Regions from separate parts of the Agathobaculum faecis genome, predicted to be linked through region 2. Evidence: a T-box and tRNA genes for the amino acid it is inferred to sense, from the RefSeq annotation. Region 2 holds a T-box; the other holds one or more tRNA genes.

Region 1 (10,176 bases), on a different contig from region 2:
GGTTGACCGTCAGGCGGGAAACCGGCCAGTCGAAGCCGCGGGATTTGACTGCGGCGCGCACACGCTCCCCAGCTTCGCTGACCGCGCCGGTCGGCAGGCCAACGATATCCAAACGGGGCAGGCCGCTGGACAGAAAGCATTCGGCCGTGACGATATATCCATCGATGCCACGCAGGCCGGCTGAGAAGACACGCGATACCATGTTAAGCCCCTCCGAAACGCCAATTCTTACCGCTAATACTATACTACAAAATGTCAAATTCCGCAATGCAAAACGTCAAATGCAAACTAAATGTAATATTTATGGTACAAAAAGAGCAATTTGTTTCACGATATGAAATCGGTTCTGAAAAAGCGGAAATCGTTATGAATTTGTCATATTGGGTGTTTACAATTGGAGGGAGGAGTGCTAAAATAAATACGGTTGGTGAAGATCGCTTTTTCGGCGCAAAACTGGTGCGGAAAGGTCCTTTTTCACCCCTTCAGCATGTTATAACTGAATAGGAGGATATAAACATGGCAAGAAAGATGAAGTCCATGGACGGTAACACTGCGGCCGCGCACGTGTCGTATGCGTTTACCGAGGTCGCGGGTATCTATCCGATTACCCCGTCCAGCCCCATGGCAGACAGCGTTGACCAGTGGGCAGCCGCAGGTCAGAAGAACATTTTCGGTACAACCGTCAAGGTGATCGAAATGCAGTCCGAGGCGGGTGCTGCGGGTACGGTACACGGCTCCCTTGCGGCCGGTGCGCTGACCACCACCTACACCGCGTCTCAGGGCCTGTTGCTGATGATCCCGAATATGTACAAGATCGCGGGCGAACTGCTTCCCTGTGTCTTCCATGTTTCGGCGCGTACGGTTGCGTCCCATGCGCTGAACATCTTTGGCGACCATTCCGACGTTATGGCCTGCCGCCAGACCGGTTTCGCCATGCTGGCTGAAACCAACCCGCAGGAAGTGATGGATCTGGGCGCGGTCGCGCACCTGGCGACCATCAAGTCCCGCGTTCCGTTCATCAACTTCTTTGACGGCTTCCGCACCTCCCACGAGATCCAGAAGATCGAGGTTTGGGACTACGAGGACCTGAAGGAAATGTGCGACATGGACGCTGTCGAGGCGTTCCGCAAGCGCGCCCTCAATCCGGAGCATGCGATGATGCGCGGCTCGCACGAGAACGGCGACGTATTCTTCCAGCACCGCGAGGCCTGCAACAAGTTCTACGACGCTGTTCCGGAGATCGTAGAGGAGTACATGGGCAAGGTCAACGCCAAACTCGGTACTGACTATCAGCTGTTCAACTACTACGGCGCTGCCGACGCTGACCGCGTGATTATCGCGATGGGTTCGATCTGCGACGTGGCGGAGGAAGTGATCGATTACCTGAACGCGCACGGCGAAAAGGTCGGTCTTGTCAAGGTCCGTCTGTACCGCCCGTGGCGCGCGGACAAGCTGCTGGCCGCGATTCCGTCTACCGCTAAGAAGCTCGCGGTCCTCGACCGCACCAAGGAGCCCGGCGCGCAGGGCGAGCCGCTCTACCTCGATGTCGTCACCGCGCTGGCGAACGCCGGCATCACCGATAAGGTCGTTATCGGCGGCCGATACGGTCTCGGCTCCAAGGACACGCCTCCGGCGTCCGTCTTTGCCGTATACGAGGAACTGACCAAGGCCGAGCCCAAGCCCCAGTTCACCATCGGCATCACCGACGACGTTACCTACCTGTCCCTCGAGGAGAAGCCGGCGCCGAACACCGCGGCGGAAGGCACCATCGAGTGCAAGTTCTGGGGTCTCGGCGGCGACGGTACGGTCGGCGCAAACAAGAACTCTATCAAGATCATCGGCGACCATACCGACAAGTATGTTCAGGCGTACTTCCAGTACGACTCCAAGAAGACCGGCGGCGTGACCATTTCGCACCTGCGCTTTGGCGACAAGCCGATCAAGTCTCCTTACTATATCAACAAGGCGGACTTCGTTGCCTGCCATAATCCTTCCTATATCGTTAAGGGCTTCCCGATGGTCCGCGACGTCAAGCCGGGCGGTATCTTCATGATCAACTGCCAGTGGACCGACGAAGAGCTTGACCACCACATGCCGGCTGTTGCCAAGCGCTATATTGCTTCCAACAACATCCAGCTTTACACGATCAACGCGATCGACAAGGCGATCGAGATCGGCATGGGCAAGCGCACCAACACCATCCTGCAGTCCGCGTTCTTCACGCTGGCCAAGGTTATGCCGCAGGAAGAAGCGATTGGCTACATGAAGGATGCCGCTACCAAGTCCTACCTGAAGAAAGGCCAGGATATCGTCGATATGAACCACAAGGCGATCGACGTTGGCGCGACCGCGTTCCACAAGGTCGAGATTCCGGCGTCCTGGGCGAATGCCGCGGACGAAGCGGACAACCGCGACCTGCAGGGCCGTCCGGAAGTCGTCAAGATGGTCAAGGACGTTATGGAGCCCATCGGCCGCATGGACGGCGACTCTCTGCCGGTATCCGCTTTCGCCGGCGAGCATGTTGACGGTTCGTTCGAGCACGGCGCTGCCGCTTACGAGAAGCGCGGCGTAGCCGTTACCGTTCCGACCTGGAACGCCGAGACCTGCGTACAGTGCAACCAGTGCGCTTATGTCTGCCCGCACGCCACCATCCGTCCGTTCGCGCTGACCGAGGAAGAGGCTGCCGCCGCTCCGGCTTCTGCCAAGATCGTGGACATCAAGGCTGGCAAGGGCAAGGGCGTGTACAAGTACACGATGGCTGTTTCCCCGCTCGACTGCATGGGCTGCGGCGTGTGCGTAGGCGTATGCCCGACCAAGTCGCTCACCATGGTTCCGCAGGAGCAGGAAGCTGCCCAGCAGGATGCGTTCGATTACTGCGTAGCCAAGGTTGCCGAGAAGGCCGACATGATCTCGACTGCTTCCGTCAAGGACAGTCAGTTCAAGAAGCCGCTGCTTGAGTTCTCCGGCTCGTGCGCAGGCTGCGCCGAAACCTCTTACGCCCGCCTGATCACCCAGGTCTGCGGCGACCGTATGTATATCTCCAACGCTACTGGATGCTCGTCCATCTGGGGTGGTCCTGCTGCTACCAGCCCGTACACCGTTGACGCGAATGGCCACGGTCCGGCTTGGGCGAACAGCCTGTTCGAGGACAACGCGGAGCACGGCCTCGGCATGTACTATGGCCAGCTCGCCATCCGTGAGCGCCTGATCTCCAAGCTCGAAGAGATGGCTGCGGCGGATGCGACTCCGGCCGAAACCAAGGACGCGATCGCCAAGTTCTTGGAAACCAAGGACAACGGCGCTGCTAACGCGGAGCCGGCCAAGGCTCTGGCCGCTGTGCTTGAGCAGGGCGCGGCTGCCGGCTGCGACGCCTGCAAGGAAATCGTTGCGCATAAGGAATACTTGGCCAAGAAGTCCGTCTGGATCTTCGGCGGCGACGGCTGGGCTTATGATATCGGCTTCGGCGGCTTGGATCATGTCCTCGCTTCCGGCCAGGATGTAAACGTCATGGTATTCGATACCGAGGTTTACTCCAACACCGGCGGTCAGGCCTCCAAGGCGACCAACATCGGCGCGGTTGCGCAGTTCGCGGCGTCCGGCAAGACCACCAAGAAGAAGAGCCTCGCCGAGATCGCGATGAGCTACGGCTATGTATACGTTGCCCAGATCGCTATGGGCGCGAACATGAACCAGACTCTCAAGGCGATTGCGGAAGCGGAAGCCTATCCGGGACCGTCCCTCATCATCGGCTATGCCCCGTGCGAGATGCACTCCATCAAGGGCGGTATGACCAACTGCCAGGCCGAGATGAAGAAGGCTGTCGACTGCGGCTACTGGAACCTGTTCCGCTTCAACCCGCAGCTCGCGGAAGAAGGCAAGAACCCGTTCATCCTGGAGTCCAAGGAGCCCAAGACCGAGGACTACCGCAAGTTCATGATGAACGAAGCTCGCTACTCTGCGCTGACCCGTTCGTTCCCGGATCGCGCCGAGAAGCTGTTCTCCGAATCCGAGGTCGAGTCCACCAAGCGCTATGCACACCTCAAGCGCCTGCAGGACCTGTACGCTCCGGAAGCGTAAGCTACAAAAGAATGACAAAGCCCCTGCGGATATTTATCCGCAGGGGCTTTTGTGTTACAATGGGAAAAAGGGAGGCCGGTATGAAGCAGGGGATCTTCAGGCGCTTGTGCGGCCTACTGCTGGCGGCTGTGGCGGTGTATGGACTGACATTTGGCGCGCTGGCGTTACGAGGCCTGCGCTATGTGGCGCCGGACACGGAAAGCTGGCGGATGCTGCCGTATATCGTACCCGCCGCGCGGTATGAGGAGGAAACGAGCGTTCGGTACCGGCAGGGCATGTAAACGGAGGCGTCCCTTGCTATCCGGTGCTATGACGCGCAGGGGCGCACGATCACCGAAAGCGTTTATGCGGAGGATGGGGCGGAAACCTATCGTGCCGAGATCGTTTATCACGAGATTACCAGACAGCGTACCGAATAAAAAGGAGGATGGAACGATGAAAAGATGGATAGCGGCCGTGCTGACGGCCTGCATGCTGGCGGTTCCGGCGGGGGCCGCGGACCAGCCGAGCGACTGGGCGCTGGAAGCGGTGCAGACCGCGCGCGAGGCGGGGCTGGTGCCGGAAAAGCTGGACAGCGCCTATGACAGGGCGGCGACAAGGGCAGAGTTTTGCGCGCTGGCGGCGGCGGTTTACCGTTCGTGGGAAACTGAAGGGTTGCTGGGTAAAGTGGAAAAGGATACCGTATTGTTCACGGACTGTAAGGAGGGGGATGTGCTGCTATGTGCGTCGGTCGGCATCGTCAATGGAGTGGGAGGCGGAAGGTTCGAGCCGGGCCGATCACTCCAGAGACAGGAGGCGGCCAGTATGCTACACCGGCTGGGCGCGCTGCGGGCAGATTACGACGGCAGCGTGCAGGGCCGTCTGCCGCATGTGTTCGCGGATGGCGCGGATATCGCCTCGTGGGCGCGCAATGATATCAACTGGGTCTACCGCCACGGCATCATGACGGGGACGGGAGGCAATGCGTTTGAGCCGGCGGGAGAGTATACCCGCGAGCAGTCGATCGCAACCATGCTGCGCCTATATGCCGCACAGTATGCGGCCGAGATCCCAAAAGAGCAAGGGGAAGCATACCGTGTCGTAGTGGACTATTCCGGCGCGGGGGTGGGCCGCGTACATATCGAGGATGCAGCCGGTAACCGTCTGCTGACCGATTTTGCGGGTACGGACGGCTATTTTTATGATGCCAGACTGTTGGGTGAATGGGCAAGCCTGCACTGGCAGCCGGATGTGGAAAGCGGATTTGCGTGCGCGTTATGCAACCTGAGAACCGGCGACACATTGGCGGATTATTATGCTGACGGCGTGGACGAGCAGTCGGGTTCGGCATGGGCGTACTCGATGGAAAAAGGCGCGGCGGACAGCCGTATCCTGTATGCGGACGGCACATACAGCACGCAAACCTACCAGTCGGTCACGGGCTGGGCAAACGGCAGGGCGATCGTCCGCGAGGGGGATGCCGTCCGCGCGATCGACCGCGGCGGGAATACCCTCTGGCGCATGAATATTTCGCTCGATCAGGTGCAGGTGTACGGCGGGATCGGCGACCGCCTTGTGATAGAACGCGACGGGGCATACTGCCTGATTACCGATGGCAAGATGGGAACGGTGAGCGAAACGCCGATGCTCCTGAACCGATGGAGCGATACTTATATCGCACAGGACAGCGGGTACTATACGCTGTATGACTTTTCCGGCCGCCGTTTAAGCGAAACCTATGCCAACGCGATGATCGAGACGGGGCAGGACATTTATGCCTGCTGGCTGTCGGACACTGAGTATGCCTATATCCGCTGCACGGAGTACGGAAATCCCCAAACTCTGTTTACGGTTTCCGTCAGCCAGCGGCCGGGGCCTCTGGCGACCGATGGCGCGGGGGTGTATGCCTTGCGGACCGGCGCGCAGACCGTTGCCTGCTTCGACCGTTTTGGGGATACGCTCGGCGCGATCGAAGTGCCGTTCGCAGTCGGGGAAGTGGATTTTGCAGACGGATGCGTCCGTATCAGGGGGGAGGCGCTTGGAACCGCTCAGCAGACCATACTCTTCTTTCCGACCGGAGAGCCGGCCGAATAAACCAAAACGCAAAACAGGAGCAGCAAGAGCTGCTCCTGTTTTGCGTTTTACCGTACGCCCGTCAGGTCCTTGATACATTCGCCCGCGAGGATCATGCCCGCTACCGGCGGCACAAAGGAAACGCTGCCGGGTACGGCGCGCCCCGCAGTGCCCTTCTGCTCGTCCGAGGGCAAGGGCGTGCGTGGTTCCTCCCTGGAGTAGACGACCTTCAGGCGCTTGATGCGGCGTTTTTTGCATTCCAGCCGGATGACCCGCGCGAGCGGGCAGACCGAGGTTTTGTAAATATCCGTAACTTCAAACCGCGTGGGATCGAGCTTGTTGCCTGTTCCCATGGAGCAAATCAACGGCACGCCCAGCCGGTCGCATTCGGCGATCAGATGCAGCTTGGCGGTTACGGTGTCGATCGCGTCGATCACATAGTCGAAGCGGCTGAGGTCGAGCGCGCTGTCCGGCGTATAGAACATGCGGAGCGCATGGACGGTACAGCGCGGGTTGATATCCGCGATGCGCGCGCGCATCGCGTCCACCTTCGGCTGACCGGACGTGGACGCAAGCGCGATAAGCTGGCGGTTGCGGTTGGTGAGCGCAACCGTATCGTTATCGATCAACGTCAGCTCGCCTACGCCGGCGCGCGCGAGCGCTTCGCACGCGAACGAGCCGACACCGCCCACGCCGAACACGGCGACATGGGACGCGGCGAGCGTCTGGATGGCCTGTGCGCCGAGCAGCAGCTCGGCGCGGGAAAATTCATGCAGCATAAAGAAACCTCGTAAACAGTCACGCAGCGGCACAGGACGCGCCGGTGAAAATGAAACGCACCGAGGCCCTCTGGGCGGCCTCGGTGCGGGACGGACAGATCAGCTGCGAGGTTCCGAGGCGGTCAGCTCCGCCTGGACGACCAGCCGCTGTTTGAGAGAGCCGGACGGCGTACCGGTAAACAGGGTGAGCACGGCCTCGCGTCCCTCGACAGGCTCGGTCACCCAGACCTCAGTAGGCTCGACCGTTACCGCCTGGAATACCGTATAGGTATATTGCGTGTCTTGGTCGGCGAGCAGGATGGTATCCCCTTCGCCGAGTAATTCCAAATGACGCATCAAATCGTCGGAGCGGTCGCCCGCGATCACGCAGTTGCCGGACGCACCGGGCAGCGCGCTTCCCGCGAGATGCCCTGCGCCAAGCGCGAGGTCTTTCAGCTCGGTGCCTTCGACCACGTTGTCGGCGGTGCCGAGCTTGGGCAGCTTGATCACGCCAACCTGTAGCGCCTCTTCCGGAGCGGTCGCCGTGCCGTAGGCGTCGCAGTCGGTCAGGTAAACCAGATCCTCCTCGGCGGGGAGGCTTTGCTCAATCCATTGCTCGGAGACCGGCGCAGGATCCGCCGCGATTGTCTCCTTGCCGACCAGCGTACCCCAGGGATAGTTGATGCCCTCGGTCAACAGGCCGAAAGCCGCGATCGCGATACCCGAGATTAACAGGCCGCGTTCGATGGTTGTCTTTGTTTTACGTTCCATGCAAATCACCTAATATGAGAGTATACTGAACGGCGGCGTGTTGTCAACCGCCATGCAGAAAACTGAAAAAACCTGTCCGCGGGACAGGTTTTTGGGTGGAGCGGCTGACGAGGCTCGAACTCGCTACCTCCACCTTGGCAAGGTGGCGCTCTACCAGATGAGCTACAGCCGCATATAAAATGGTGCCTCCGGGCGGAATCGAACCACCGACACGGGGATTTTCAGTCCCCTGCTCTACCGACTGAGCTACAGAGGCGTTTCGCAATGTGCTTGTTAAGTATAGTCGATTTTTGCGGAAAAGTCAACCATAAATTTTCCTTTTCTGCGGGAAGCTTGCGCACATGTTCGGGTTCATGGTATGATAAAAAGCAATGGAAGGGGAGAGTGCCATGCGCATTTGGACCGGCCGCGCGGGCAGCGGCAAAACAACGGCAATCCTGCGGGAGATCGCCGCCCGCTGTGAAAGCGGCGGGGGGCGGCAGATCTTACTTGTGCCGGAGCTGAATTCACACCGTATGGAGCGGTCGCTCGCCGCGGCGACGGACAATCGGGGCGCGCGCACCGCCGAGGTTCTGACGTTCTCCCGCCTGGCTGATCGGGTGTTTTCCGAGGTCGGCGGGCTGGCGCAGCAGATGCTGACACCGGCCGGACAGCTCCTCACCCTACAGGAGGCCGCGCGCCGTGTTCAGGGCGGGCTGTCCGTATGGGGCGGTCTGGCGGACAAGCCCGAGCTGCTCGGCGAGGCGCTGGGGGTGGTGGACGAGTGCAAGACCTGTGCGGTCGCGCCGGAGGCGCTGTTCGCCGCTGCGGAGACGTGCAGGGACACGGCGCTCGCAGCGAAGCTGTCCGATCTGGCGCAGTTATTGACCGCGTATGAGCGTCTGTGCGACGAATCCCTGCCCGACCCACGCGACCGGCTGACCCATCTGCGCGACCGGCTCGCAGAAAGTCATGTGCTGGACGGCGCGGCGGTGTATCTGGACGGCTTTCTGGGCTTTACGCCGCAGGAGCTGGCCGTGGTCGACGCCGTGCTGGCGGCGGGCGTGCCGCTGGCGGCGGCGGTCGCCTGCGATATGGCGTATCCGGAAATATTCGTCACGGGCTGCAAAACGGTCAAGACTCTGGAGCGCATGGCAAAGCGGCATAACCGGAAAGCGGAGCGCATCGAGCTTGGCGCAAGCAGGGTTGCGCGGCCGGCGGGCCTGGCGGCGGTGGAGGCACAAGGTCTGTTGCCCGTGCGTGTTCCGCAGGAGTCGTGCGAAGGGGTGCGCCTGTACGCTGCCGCGTCGCCGTTTGACGAGTGCGAGCACGCGGCGGCCTATATCCGGCGCAAGGTGCGCGATGAGGGCGCGCGCTACCGCGATTTCGTGGTGGCCGCGCGTGACATCGAGCCGTACAGTGCGTTTCTCGCCATGGCGATGGCGCGATATGACGTGCCGGTGTTCCTTGCGGAAAAGCCCGACCTGCTCTCACGCCCGCCGATGGCGCTGGTCACGGGCGCGCTGAACGCGGCGCAGTCCTATTTCAAATACGAGGACCTGTTCGGCTGTCTCAAAACCGGCTTGATGCATCTAACGCGTGAGGAGTCGGACAAGCTGGAGAATTACGCGCTGACCTGGAATATCCGCGGCGGCGCATGGGAACGGGAGTGGGCCGAACATCCGGACGGGTACGGTCAGCCGTTCGACGATCGCGCGCGGGCGCAGCTTGCGGAGTTGAACGCGCTGCGCGCGCGTTTGATCGGCCCGTTTTCCACGCTGCGCGAAAGGCTGAAAGGGGAGCAGCCGGCATCCGGCTGTGTGCGCGCGCTGTACGACTTCCTGCTCGCGGTGGACGCGCCGCGGTGCATGGCCGACCGCGCGGCCGCGCACGAGGCGGCCGGACGCCTACAGCTGGCGGATGAGTACCGCCAACTGTGGGAGATTCTGGTGTCCGCCATGGAGCAGTTCGCATGGGTATGCGGGGATACGCCGCTGACGGCGGAGCGGTTTGCGAAGCTGTTCCGTCTGGTGCTGGGCGAATACGACGTGGGTACGATACCCGTTTCACTCGACCGTGTGACCTGCGGCAATATCGAACGCGCATGCGGGGAAAACGCGAAATACGTGATCCTGCTCGGGGTAAACGACGGGCTGATCCCCAAGGCGCCCTCCTCCGCCTCGCTGCTCAGCGATATGGAGCGGGACAAGCTGGACGCGCTGGGGGTGGAACTGAAAGCCTACGGCGTGGAGCGTCTGCTCATGGAGCAGGAGACCCTGTACCGCGCGCTTGCCTGCCCCACTGAGGAACTGCTGCTCACCTGGCATATGAGCGACGCCGCGGGTGGGGAGACGCGCCCGTCGTATTTTGTGGGCGTGGTGCGGGGGCTGCTGCCCGACGTGCTGTTTTCCACGCACCAGACGGAAACAGCGCAGGACCGCCTGCAGGCGGAGCGTCCGGCGGTCGAAATGGCCTGCGCATACCTGTCCGGCGACCGCACGGCGGCGGTGCGCGCGGCCTACGGTTTTTACCGCGACGA
Region 2 (10,176 bases):
CCCACGCAGGCGTCCGCGCCCTTTTTGCCGTGCTTCAGGTTGCGCGCCAGCTCGAGCACCGAGCGCTCGCTCATGCCGTACATCAGCCCGTCCGCGCCCGTGGACTCCAAAATGGAGGGCATCACGCGGTCGGCCCAGTAGTCATAGTGTGCAAAGCGGCGCAGGCTGGCCTCGATGCCGCCGAGGTAGACCGGCACCTCCGGAAATGCGCGCCGCGCAAGCATGGCGTAAACGGTCACCGCGCGGTCGGGGCGCTTGCCCGCCCTGCCGCCGGGGGTGTAGGCGTCGTCCGAACGACGCTTTTTGGCTGCGGTGTAGTGCGCGACCATGGAGTCGATATTGCCGCCGTTGATAAGTACCGCGTAACGCGGCCGGCCCATGGCGAGGAAGTCGCGCTCGTCGCGGAAATCCGGCTGGCTGAGGATGGCGACTCTGTAGCCCGCGTCCTCGAGCACACGAGAAATGATCGCGGTGCCGAACGAGGGATGATCGACATAGGCATCGCCGGTGACGAGCAGGAAATCGCAGTAGAACCAGCCGCGATCCTGCATATCCTGTTTGGAAATCGGGAGAAAACCGTTCATAAATACCCTTTCGCTTTGCAAAGCGTGAAAAGACGTATACCATAGAAGTAAGCGGTCCGGAAAGACGAAAAAGCGGTTGGCCACGCTCCTGCAGAGAAGGTGGTTTTATGGAGAGTGTGCGGCAGATTATTTTGATGCTGCGCCTTCTTGAAATCGTCAAGACCATAAAAAAATGACCGCCCACTTGCCCCGGGTACGGTCATTTTTTGAAATGATAGATACTTAGGGTCAACCGTCTTTGCCGGACTGCCCTTTGCTACTTTTCATTATAACGGTCCTGCGCCGTTTGTCAAGCCCCGCCTCAGTTATCGAGGTAGAACTGCACCAGCTCCTGCATCAGCTCGTCGCGGTCGATCTTGCAGATCAGGCTGCGCGCGTTATTGTGGTTGGTGATGTACGTCGGGTCCTCGGAGAGGAGATAGCCTACGATCTGGTTGATCGGGTTATAACCCTTCTCCTTCAGCGCGTCATATACTGCGGTCAGCGTGCGCTTCATCTCCTTGTTGGACTCGTCTACAAGGCTGAATTTTCTTGTGCCGTCAAGCATGTCTGTCTCCTTTCCGATCCTACCGGTTGGTTTTTGCTATAAACAGCATAATACAAAACAACGGAAAAGTAAAGCCCTTATCGGCCGAAATGGGGGCGAAATCTTTTTCCAACCCTGCCACAGTGCGGTTCGCAAGCCGTACTGTGGCAGGATTGGTTACCGTCAGGGAAGTCTGGGAAAAGCTCCCCCTGCACAGCGGGGGCATGCGAACCCAAACAGAAAGCGGGCGGTTATACCGCCCGCTTCCGGAAAACCGGTCTGTTATCAGCTGCGCAGGACCGCGCCGAACGACTTTTCGAGTGCCGCCAGCGCGTTCTTCATCGCCTTGTCGCACTCCTCGTCGGTCAGCGTGCGGTCGGGCGCGCGCATGGACAGCGAGTAGGCCACGGATTTTTTGCCCTCCGGGATGCCCTTGCCCTTATACACGTCGAACAGCTTGACCGACTCGAGGATCGTGCCGGCAGCCTTTTCGATCGCAGCCTGCATAGAGGCCGCTGGAATGGCATCGTCCACCAGCACCGCGATGTCACGGGTCGACGCAGGGAACTTGGGCAGCGGGTGGTACAGCTTGCTGGGATCAATGGATGCGAACAGCGCATCCATGCGCAGCTCAGCCGCCAGCACCTCGCCGGACAAGCCGTAGCGGTCTGCGACCGTGGGATGCACGGTGCCGAATACACCGACCTGCTCGCCGCCGATCAGCACGTTTGCGCAGCGGCCCGGGTGATAGGACGGGTTCGCCTTCTCCGGCACGAACTGCACGCCCTTAATGTTGAGCTCACGGCACAACGCCTCGATCACGCCCTTGAGCTGGAAGAAGGATAGACGGCCGTACGAGCCAAGCGTCAGCACCTTTTCCTCGTGCGGGAGCACGTCCGGATCGGCCTTGCCGTCCTTGATGGACGGGGTATAGATTGTGCCCAGCTCGTAGAGCGACGCAGTCGGGTTGCGGTGCGCGTGGTTGTGCGCAAGCGATTCCAGCATCGAGGGCAGCACGGTCGTGCGCATGACGCTGAAATCCTCACCGAGCGGGTTCAAAATCGTGGTAGAGATGCGGCGTGGGTCGTCCTCGGCCCAGCCAATCATGTCATAGAACTTCGGGGAGATGAACGAGTGGCTCATGGCTTCGTCAAAGCCCGCCTCGCGGCAGACCAGCGCCGCGGCGCGCTCGGCCTGCTGCCTGGGCGTGTATTCGCCCTGCACCATCTCGCCGGCATACAGCGTGGTCGGGATCTTGTCGTAGCCGTACATGCGCGCGACTTCCTCCGCGAGGTCGCACATGCGCGCGATGTCCGTGCGGAAGCTCGGCACGATGACCTCGCCGCTTTCGACTGTGAAGCCCAGCTTCTCGAGGTAAGCCTGCTGCTCCGCATCGGACAGGGACAGGCCGAGCAGGCCGTTCATTTTATCCGGTTCAAAGGGTAGACGCTTGGGGTTGGGGTCGGAGTTGTCCACGTCGATGATGCCGTCGATGACCTCGCCCGCGCCGAGCTGTTCGACCAGCTCGCAGGCGCGGTTGACCGTGTCGAGCGTCATGCGGGGGTCGAGGCCCTTTTCAAAGCGGCCGGACGCCTCGGTGCGCATGCCGAGCGCCTTGGCGGTCACGCGGACGGTCGCGCCGTGGAAGCACGCGGACTCGAACACAACGGTCTTGGTGTCGTCCTCGATCTCGGAGTTCGCGCCGCCCATCACGCCCGCGACCGCGACCGGCTTGTCGTTGTCGCAGATGGCGAGCATTTTGTCGGTCAGATCGTGGTCCTGGCCGTCCAGGGTCTGGATGGACTCGCCGTTACGCGCGCGGCGCACGACGATCTTGCCGTCCGACAGGCAGGAATAGTCGAACGCGTGCATGGGCTGGCCATACTCGAGCATGACGTAGTTGGTAATATCGACGATGTTGTTGATCGGCCGCACACCGGAGGCATGCAGGCGCTCGCGCATCCACACGGGCGAGGGCTCAATCTTGATGTTGCGCACCAGACGTGCGGTGTAGCGCGGACACAGGTCAGGATCCTTGACCTCGACCGACATATGCTTGTTGATATCATCGCCCACGCCCTTGACCAGGGGGGACTTGACTGCGAACGGGCGGTCAAAGGTAGCGGCGGTCTCACGCGCCAGGCCGATAACGCTCAGACAGTCCGGACGGTTGGAGGTGATCTCAAAATCCGCGACATATTCGTCCAGGCCGAGTACCTTTTTGATATCCTCGCCCACCGGAGTACCCGCGGGCAGAAACAGGATGCCGTTCTCGCACGCATAGGGTACGCAGCCGTGGGTCAGGCCCAGCTCCTGGAACGAGCACATCATGCCGTTGGAGACCTCGCCGCGCAGCTTGCCTCTGGTGATCTTGACCCCGCCGGGCAGGGTGGACTTGTGCAGCGCGACAGGGCAGACCTCACCCACCGAATCGGGGGTCACGTTGGGCGCGCCGGTGACGATCTGGACAGGCTCGCCCTGCCCCACGTCGAGCTGGCAGATTTTGAGATGGTCGGAGTCCGGATGGTCAATGACCGACAGCACCTTGCCGGTCACGACGTTTTCGATCTCCGCGCCGAGGTAGAAAACCTCCTCGACCTTGGAGCCGGACATGGTAAGCCGTGCGTCATACTCCTTGGGCGTGACGCCGGAAATATCGGTATAATCCGAAAGCCAGGAAAGCGGCAGTTTCACAAAAATTCCTCCTTGAAATTTTTCGATTGAAACCACGGTTTCAATCGAGGGGGACGCGCCGAACCATGGTTCGGACGCGTTCTAGGCTGCGAAAGGTTCCGACGGGCGAAACTTTTCTCCGCTCTGGTATCAAAACCCTGATACATGCTCGCGGTTTTCTGTTTTATGCGCGCATGGCGCGCCCGTCAAAAGTGAGGACATGCCTGATCTTTGACACCCCGACCCAGCCGCCCTGGGCGGCGACGTTCGGGTGTCGAAGACCGGTTCCTTCGGGACCGGTTTTCGTATATAAGGGACTTGTGAAGTCCCTTATAAGCACGCGAGCGCGTTAAAATTGTTCCAAAAACCGCACGTCGTTTTCATAGAACAGGCGGATGTCGTCGATCTTGAAGCGGCCCATGACCATGCGCTCCAGGCCGATGCCGAACGCGTAGCCTGAGTATTCCTCCGGATCGATACCGCTCATCTCAAGTACCTTGGGGTGTACCATGCCGCAGCCGAGGATCTCGATCCAGCCCTCGCCTTTGCAGAGCGGGCAGCCTTCGCCGTGGCAGCGGTAGCACTGGATGTCCATTTCCGCCGACGGCTCGGTGAACGGGAAGTGGTGCGGGCGGAAACGGACGACCGTGTCCTCGCCGTACAGCTTTTTGGCGAACAGCTCGAGGATACCCTTGAGGTCCGACATGCGGATGCCCTTATCGACGACCAGCCCCTCGATCTGGTGGAACAGCGGGGAGTGGGTCGCGTCCACCGCATCCGAGCGGTACACACGGCCGGGCGCGATGATGCGGATGGGCGGCTTTTTCTTCTCCATCGTGCGCACCTGCATCGGGGAGGTCTGCGTGCGCAGCACCACGTTGTCCGAGATATAGAAGGTGTCCTGCGTGTCGCGCGCAGGATGGTCCTTGGGGATGTTGAGTGCTTCGAAATTGTAGTGGTCAAGCTCGACCTCCGGACCTTCTGCGATCGAGAAGCCCAGGCCGAGGAAAATTTCCTTGAACTCATCCAGCACGATGTTGAGCGGATGCTTTTTGCCGATCACGACCTCCTCGCCCGGCAGGGTCACGTCGATTGTTTCGGCCTCCAGCTTGTGCGCGAGCGCGGCCTGCTCAATGACCAGCTTCTGCTTTTCGATTATGGTTTCGATCTCGGCGCGCACGTCGTTGATGAGCTGGCCTACGGCCGGGCGTTCCTCTGCGGCAACGTCCTTCATGCCCTTGAGGAGCGCGGTCAGCTCTCCTTTTTTGCCAAGGAACTTGACGCGCGCTTCGTCAAGCGCGCGCGGGTCCGCGGCGGCGGCAAGCTGTTCCTTTGCGGCCTGCAGGATGCCTTGCAGCTTTTCTTTCATGGTTGCCTCTCCTTTTTATATGAAAAATCAGCGTTTGGGACAAAATAAAAGCCTTTCGTCCCATGAATTAGGGACGAAAGGCATAAAAGCAGCTTCCGTGGTACCACCCTGATTCCCAGCCGGAGCCGGGCGCTCATTGAACGCCGGTAACGGGGCGTCAACCCGCCTGCGCCTACTGGAAAAGCCGTTCAGCGCCGGTGCTCGCAGGGGAACTTCGCGTCATGTCTCTTTGGGCGGCTTGCAGCCAAAGGCCGCCTTCTCTGAAAAGAGGGGGATGGCGTTACTTTCCCTGTTCATCGCAGTTTGGTATTCATAGACAGTAATATTAAACCACATCTTTCGGGGGATTGCAAGTGGAAGGCATGTTTTTTTTGACAGGCAGGAAAGAGGGGGTGCCGCGCCGCTTGACAAATCTGTGGTTTTTGGATATACTGTTAAAGTTGATATGCAAAATGCGATGAAAAAGAGGAGTATTCCCGCTTCGCGCGCTGCAGAGAGAGGGCGGTCGGTGCAAGCCCTTGGGCGGAGGGAAGAAAGTCGCTTTGGAGCAGGAGGCCGAATGCCAGTAGGCTGTCCCGTCCCGCCCACGTTACGGGCAAACGAGTGCGCGGCGGCATTGCCGCGAATTCAGGTGGTACCACGGAGCACGCTTCGTCCTGTACGGACAGCGTGCCTTTTTGTTTTCCGCAATCAAACCGAAAAGGAGACAGACCAATGAGCGAACTGCCAAAGACCTACGACCCGAAATCGGTCGAGGACAAGCTGTACAGCTTCTGGAACGATTCCGGCTTTTTCCACGCCGAGGTCAATCCGGACAAGAAACCCTACACCATCGTTATCCCGCCTCCGAACGTGACCGGCCAGCTCCACATGGGCCATGCGTTCGATGAAACGCTGCAGGACATTCTCATCCGCACCAAGCGTATGCAGGGCTATGAGGCGCTGTGGATGCCCGGCACCGACCACGCGGGCATCGCCACCCAGATCAAGGTGGAGGAGACGCTCCGCAAGGAGGAGGGCAAGACCCGCTATGACCTTGGCCGCGAGAAGTTCCTCGAGCGCGTGTGGGACTGGAAGCACCAGTACGGCAACCGCATCATCAGCCAGCTCAAAAAGCTCGGCTCCTCCTGCGACTGGGAACGCGAGCGCTTCACCATGGACGAGGGCTGCTCCAAGGCCGTGCGCGAGGTGTTCGTCAACCTGTATGATAAGGGCCTGATCTACAAGGGACACCGCATTATCAACTGGTGTCCGCACTGTGCGACCGCGCTTTCGGACGCCGAGGTTGAGTACGAAACCCAGCCGGGCAAGCTGTGGCACATCCGTTACCCGCTGGCGGACGGCTCAGGCGACCTGGTGGTCGCCACCACCCGTCCGGAAACCTTTATGGGCGACACCGGCGTGGCCGTCAACCCGAACGACGAGCGCTATCAGCATCTGATCGGCAAGACCTGCATCCTGCCAATCATGAACCGTGAGATCCCGATCTTCGGCGATGAGTACGTCGATATGGAATTCGGCACGGGCTGCGTCAAGGTCACGCCATGCCATGACCCGAACGACTTCGAGATGGGCCAGCGCCACAACCTTGAGCAGATCCTCGTGTTCAACGAGGATGCGACCGTCAACGAAAACGGCGGCAAGTACGAGGGGATGGACCGCTACGAATGCCGCAAGGCGGTTATCCGTGACCTCGAGGAGGGCGGCTACCTTGTCAAAACCGAGGACCACGAGCACAACGTCGGCACCTGCTACCGCTGCGGCACGACCGTTGAGCCGATGACCTCCGCGCAGTGGTTCGTCAAGATGGCGCCGCTGGCGAAGCCCGCAATGGACGTGGTACACGAGGGCAAGACCAGGTTCGTGCCGGACCGCTTCGCCAAGACCTACCTGCGCTGGATGGAGAACGTGCATGACTGGTGCATCTCGCGTCAGCTCTGGTGGGGCCACCGCATTCCGGCGTTTTACTGCGACGACTGCGGCGAAATGACCGTCTCCAAGGAAGACGTCCACGTCTGCCCGAAGTGCGGCAGCAAAAACGTCCGCCAGGAGGAGGACGTGCTGGATACCTGGTTCTCGTCCGCGCTGTGGCCGTTCTCCACGCTCGGCTGGCCGGAAAAAACGCCGGAGCTTGACTACTTCTACCCGACTTCCACGCTGGTCACGGGGTACGATATCATCTTCTTCTGGGTGGCGCGCATGATCTTTTCGGGCGTCGAGCATATGGGCGAGACGCCGTTCGAGACCGTGTATATCCACGGTCTGGTGCGCGATGCGCAGGGCCGCAAGATGTCCAAATCGCTCGGTAATGGCATCGACCCGCTGGAGGTCATCGACCAGTATGGCGCGGACGCGCTGCGCTTCACGCTCGCGACCGGCAACAGCCCCGGCAATGACATGCGCTTCTCGACCGAGCGCGTCGAGGCGAGCCGCAACTTCTGCAACAAGATCTGGAATGCGTCCCGCTTCATCCAGATGAACCTGACGATTGGCAGGGACAAGGCGGCGTCGCTGCCCGCCGACCTCGCGCTTGAGGACAAGTGGATCGTCTCCAAATATAACACGCTGGTGGCCGAGGTCACCCGCAACATCGACCAGTATGAGTTGGGCCTGGCCGCCGCGAAGCTGAACGACTTCATCTGGGATAACTTCTGCGACTGGTATATTGAGATCGCCAAGACCCGCTTGCAGGCGGGCGACGAGAAAGTGCAGCAGGTGCTATGCTATGTGTTGTCGGGCGCGATGCAGCTGTTGCATCCGTTCATGCCGTTCATCACCGAAACCATCTGGCAGGCGCTGCCGCACGAGGGGCCGTCGGTGATGGTGTCTCAATGGCCGCAGTATGACGAAACATTGCGCTTTGCGGAAGAGGAAGCGCAGATGGAGACCCTGATGGACGCGGTGCGCGCGATCCGCAACCGCCGCAGCGAGATGAACGTGCCGCCCTCCAAAAAGGCCAAGGTGCTGATCCTGACCGAGAAGCGCGATACCTTCGCCGCCGGTGCGGGCTTCTTCCCCAAGCTGGCCTATGCCTCCGCGATCGAGCTGGTGGACGCAGTACCCGCGGACGCGGCCAAAATGGCAAGTGTCGTCACGGGCGACGCGCAGCTCTATATGCCGATGGGTGACCTGATCGACTTCGCCGCCGAGCGCACGCGCCTCGAAAAGGAGAAGGCCAAGGTCGAGGATGACATCGCGTTTGTGATGAAAAAGCTGGATAATCCGAGCTTTACCCAAAAGGCGCCGGAAAAGATCGTCGCGGTCGAGCGGGAGAAGGCGGAAAAGCTGCGCGAGCACCTCGCCAAGCTCGAGGAGTCTATCGCCGCGCTGGGATAAAACGAACAGAGGAAAAAGGAGGAAGCCGCGCTTCCTCCTTTTCTTTTTGTAAAAGTGTGTTATAATACTGAATAAAACGGAGTCCGGAGACAAAGGCATGGAGCATACTTATTTTTTCCAAACAACAGTATGGAGGGCCAGCGGCACCTACTATGATGCGGAGGGGCGGTCGTTCCTGTTAATGGGAGAGGTGCAGGTGCGGCGCACGGCATCCGAATGGACGCTGGCAGGCACGCTCACCGTGCGGTCCGACCCGCCGGTTCAGTTTTCCAACAGCTACCGCATCGCGCGTACGGAAACGCCAGACACGCTTTGTTGGGAATCGTACAACCCCGCGCTGGGGACGCTGCGCGGCACATTTGAGATCGTCGGCCCGTGCATCGTATCAATATACCGCTCCACGGAGGACGGATACAGCGGTACGGAAACGCTGCGCCAGCTCGACGGGCAGACGTATGAAAACGTTGGGGTGTCGTTCCGAAACGGCAGGCGCATATCCTCGTGGACAGCGCGTATTCACAGAGAGGAGGCGGAAACGATTGGGCTACCGATGGATTGATATGGAGAACTATCCGCGCATCCAGCATTTTGCGTATTTCCGCGGCCTTGCCTATCCCTATGTAGGCTTGACGGCGGAGGTGGATATTACATTGCTGATGCAACGGATGGAGCGAGAGAGGATACCGTTTTTCCTAACGGTCTGCTATTGTGCGGCCCGTGCGGCAAACGCGGTGCCGCAGCTGCGCCAGCGGATTCGTGGGGACAAGATCATCGAATTTGACAGGTGTATGACATCGCATACTGTTGCGCTGGAAGATGGCACATACTGCTACTGTACACTGGACAGCGGGATGGCTTTTGGGGACTTCCTGTCCTATGCGGCGCGAGTGCAGGAGCGGGCGGCCACCGCCCGCTCGCTGGGCGAGAGCGAAGAGGATGCGGAGGCGTGCTTTTTTGTATCTACGCTGCCGTGGCTGACTTACACCGCGTTGGTGCAGCCGGTGCCGCAGCCTGCGGACAGCAATCCGCGCATCACATGGGGCAGATATTTCACACGGGAGCAGAGGACCCTGCTGCCGGTTTCTCTGCTGTGCCATCATGCATTGGTGGACGGAATACATATCGCCGCGTTTTACAGGGAGCTGGACAAACAGATCCGAATGGTAGCGGAAAACGGAAAGGATGGGAAACAGTACGGTTATGATGCAGAGCGGAACGCCCAAAACAGCAATTGACTACATCCACGCCCTCGGCCGCTTTACCGGCAGGCCGGGGCTGCACCGCATCCGCGCGCTGTGCGCGGCGCTGGGGGACCCGCAGGACGGGCTGCGCTTCGTCCATATCGCAGGTACGAACGGCAAGGGCTCGACCGCGTGCATGACGGCGTCGATCCTGCAGGCTGCGGGCTATCGGGTGGGGCTGTATACTTCGCCATATCTGGTGCAGTTCCATGAGCGCATCCGCGTAAACGGCGCGCTGATATCGGACGGCGATCTCACACGGCTGTCCGGAGAGGTGGCGGCTGCGGCGAAAGGCCTGTCCCTGCCGGCTGGGGAAACGATCGGCGAATTTGAGTTCACCACCGCACTGGGGTTCCGGTATTTCGCGGAACAGGGCTGCGACATTGTGGTGCTGGAAACCGGGCTGGGCGGCCGGTGCGACGCAACCAATGTGGTGCGGACGACCGA

What was found. The T-box of region 2 lies ahead of pheS (phenylalanine--tRNA ligase subunit alpha). A T-box ahead of a tRNA ligase gene usually reads a tRNA of that ligase, here a tRNA-Phe.
Region 1: it has a tRNA-Phe gene. The T-box ahead of pheS (phenylalanine--tRNA ligase subunit alpha) is inferred to sense a tRNA for this amino acid. The anticodon was not compared.

The regions. Positions count from the first base shown of each region.
Region 1 covers NZ_JACOPL010000005.1:149,890-160,065, forward strand. The annotation lists gene H8S45_RS06975 (YifB family Mg chelatase-like AAA ATPase) at 1-202, opposite strand, end outside; gene nifJ (pyruvate:ferredoxin (flavodoxin) oxidoreductase) at 517-4,077, shown strand; gene H8S45_RS06985 (hypothetical protein) at 4,158-4,358, shown strand; gene H8S45_RS06990 (S-layer homology domain-containing protein) at 4,513-6,150, shown strand; gene H8S45_RS06995 (tRNA threonylcarbamoyladenosine dehydratase) at 6,198-6,908, opposite strand; gene H8S45_RS07000 (sortase) at 7,008-7,658, opposite strand; tRNA gene H8S45_RS07005 (tRNA-Gly) at 7,755-7,830, opposite strand; tRNA gene H8S45_RS07010 (tRNA-Phe) at 7,839-7,914, opposite strand; gene H8S45_RS07015 (PD-(D/E)XK nuclease family protein) at 8,048-10,176, shown strand, end outside.
Region 2 covers NZ_JACOPL010000006.1:173,942-184,117, reverse strand. The annotation lists gene H8S45_RS08120 (YgiQ family radical SAM protein) at 1-584, opposite strand, end outside; gene H8S45_RS08115 (IreB family regulatory phosphoprotein) at 886-1,131, opposite strand; gene pheT (phenylalanine--tRNA ligase subunit beta) at 1,396-3,804, opposite strand; gene pheS (phenylalanine--tRNA ligase subunit alpha) at 4,133-5,152, opposite strand; T-box leader at 5,219-5,458, opposite strand; T-box leader at 5,601-5,814, shown strand; gene H8S45_RS08100 (valine--tRNA ligase) at 5,867-8,488, shown strand; gene H8S45_RS08095 (hypothetical protein) at 8,586-9,047, shown strand; gene H8S45_RS08090 (CatA-like O-acetyltransferase) at 9,028-9,723, shown strand; gene H8S45_RS08085 (bifunctional folylpolyglutamate synthase/dihydrofolate synthase) at 9,689-10,176, shown strand, end outside.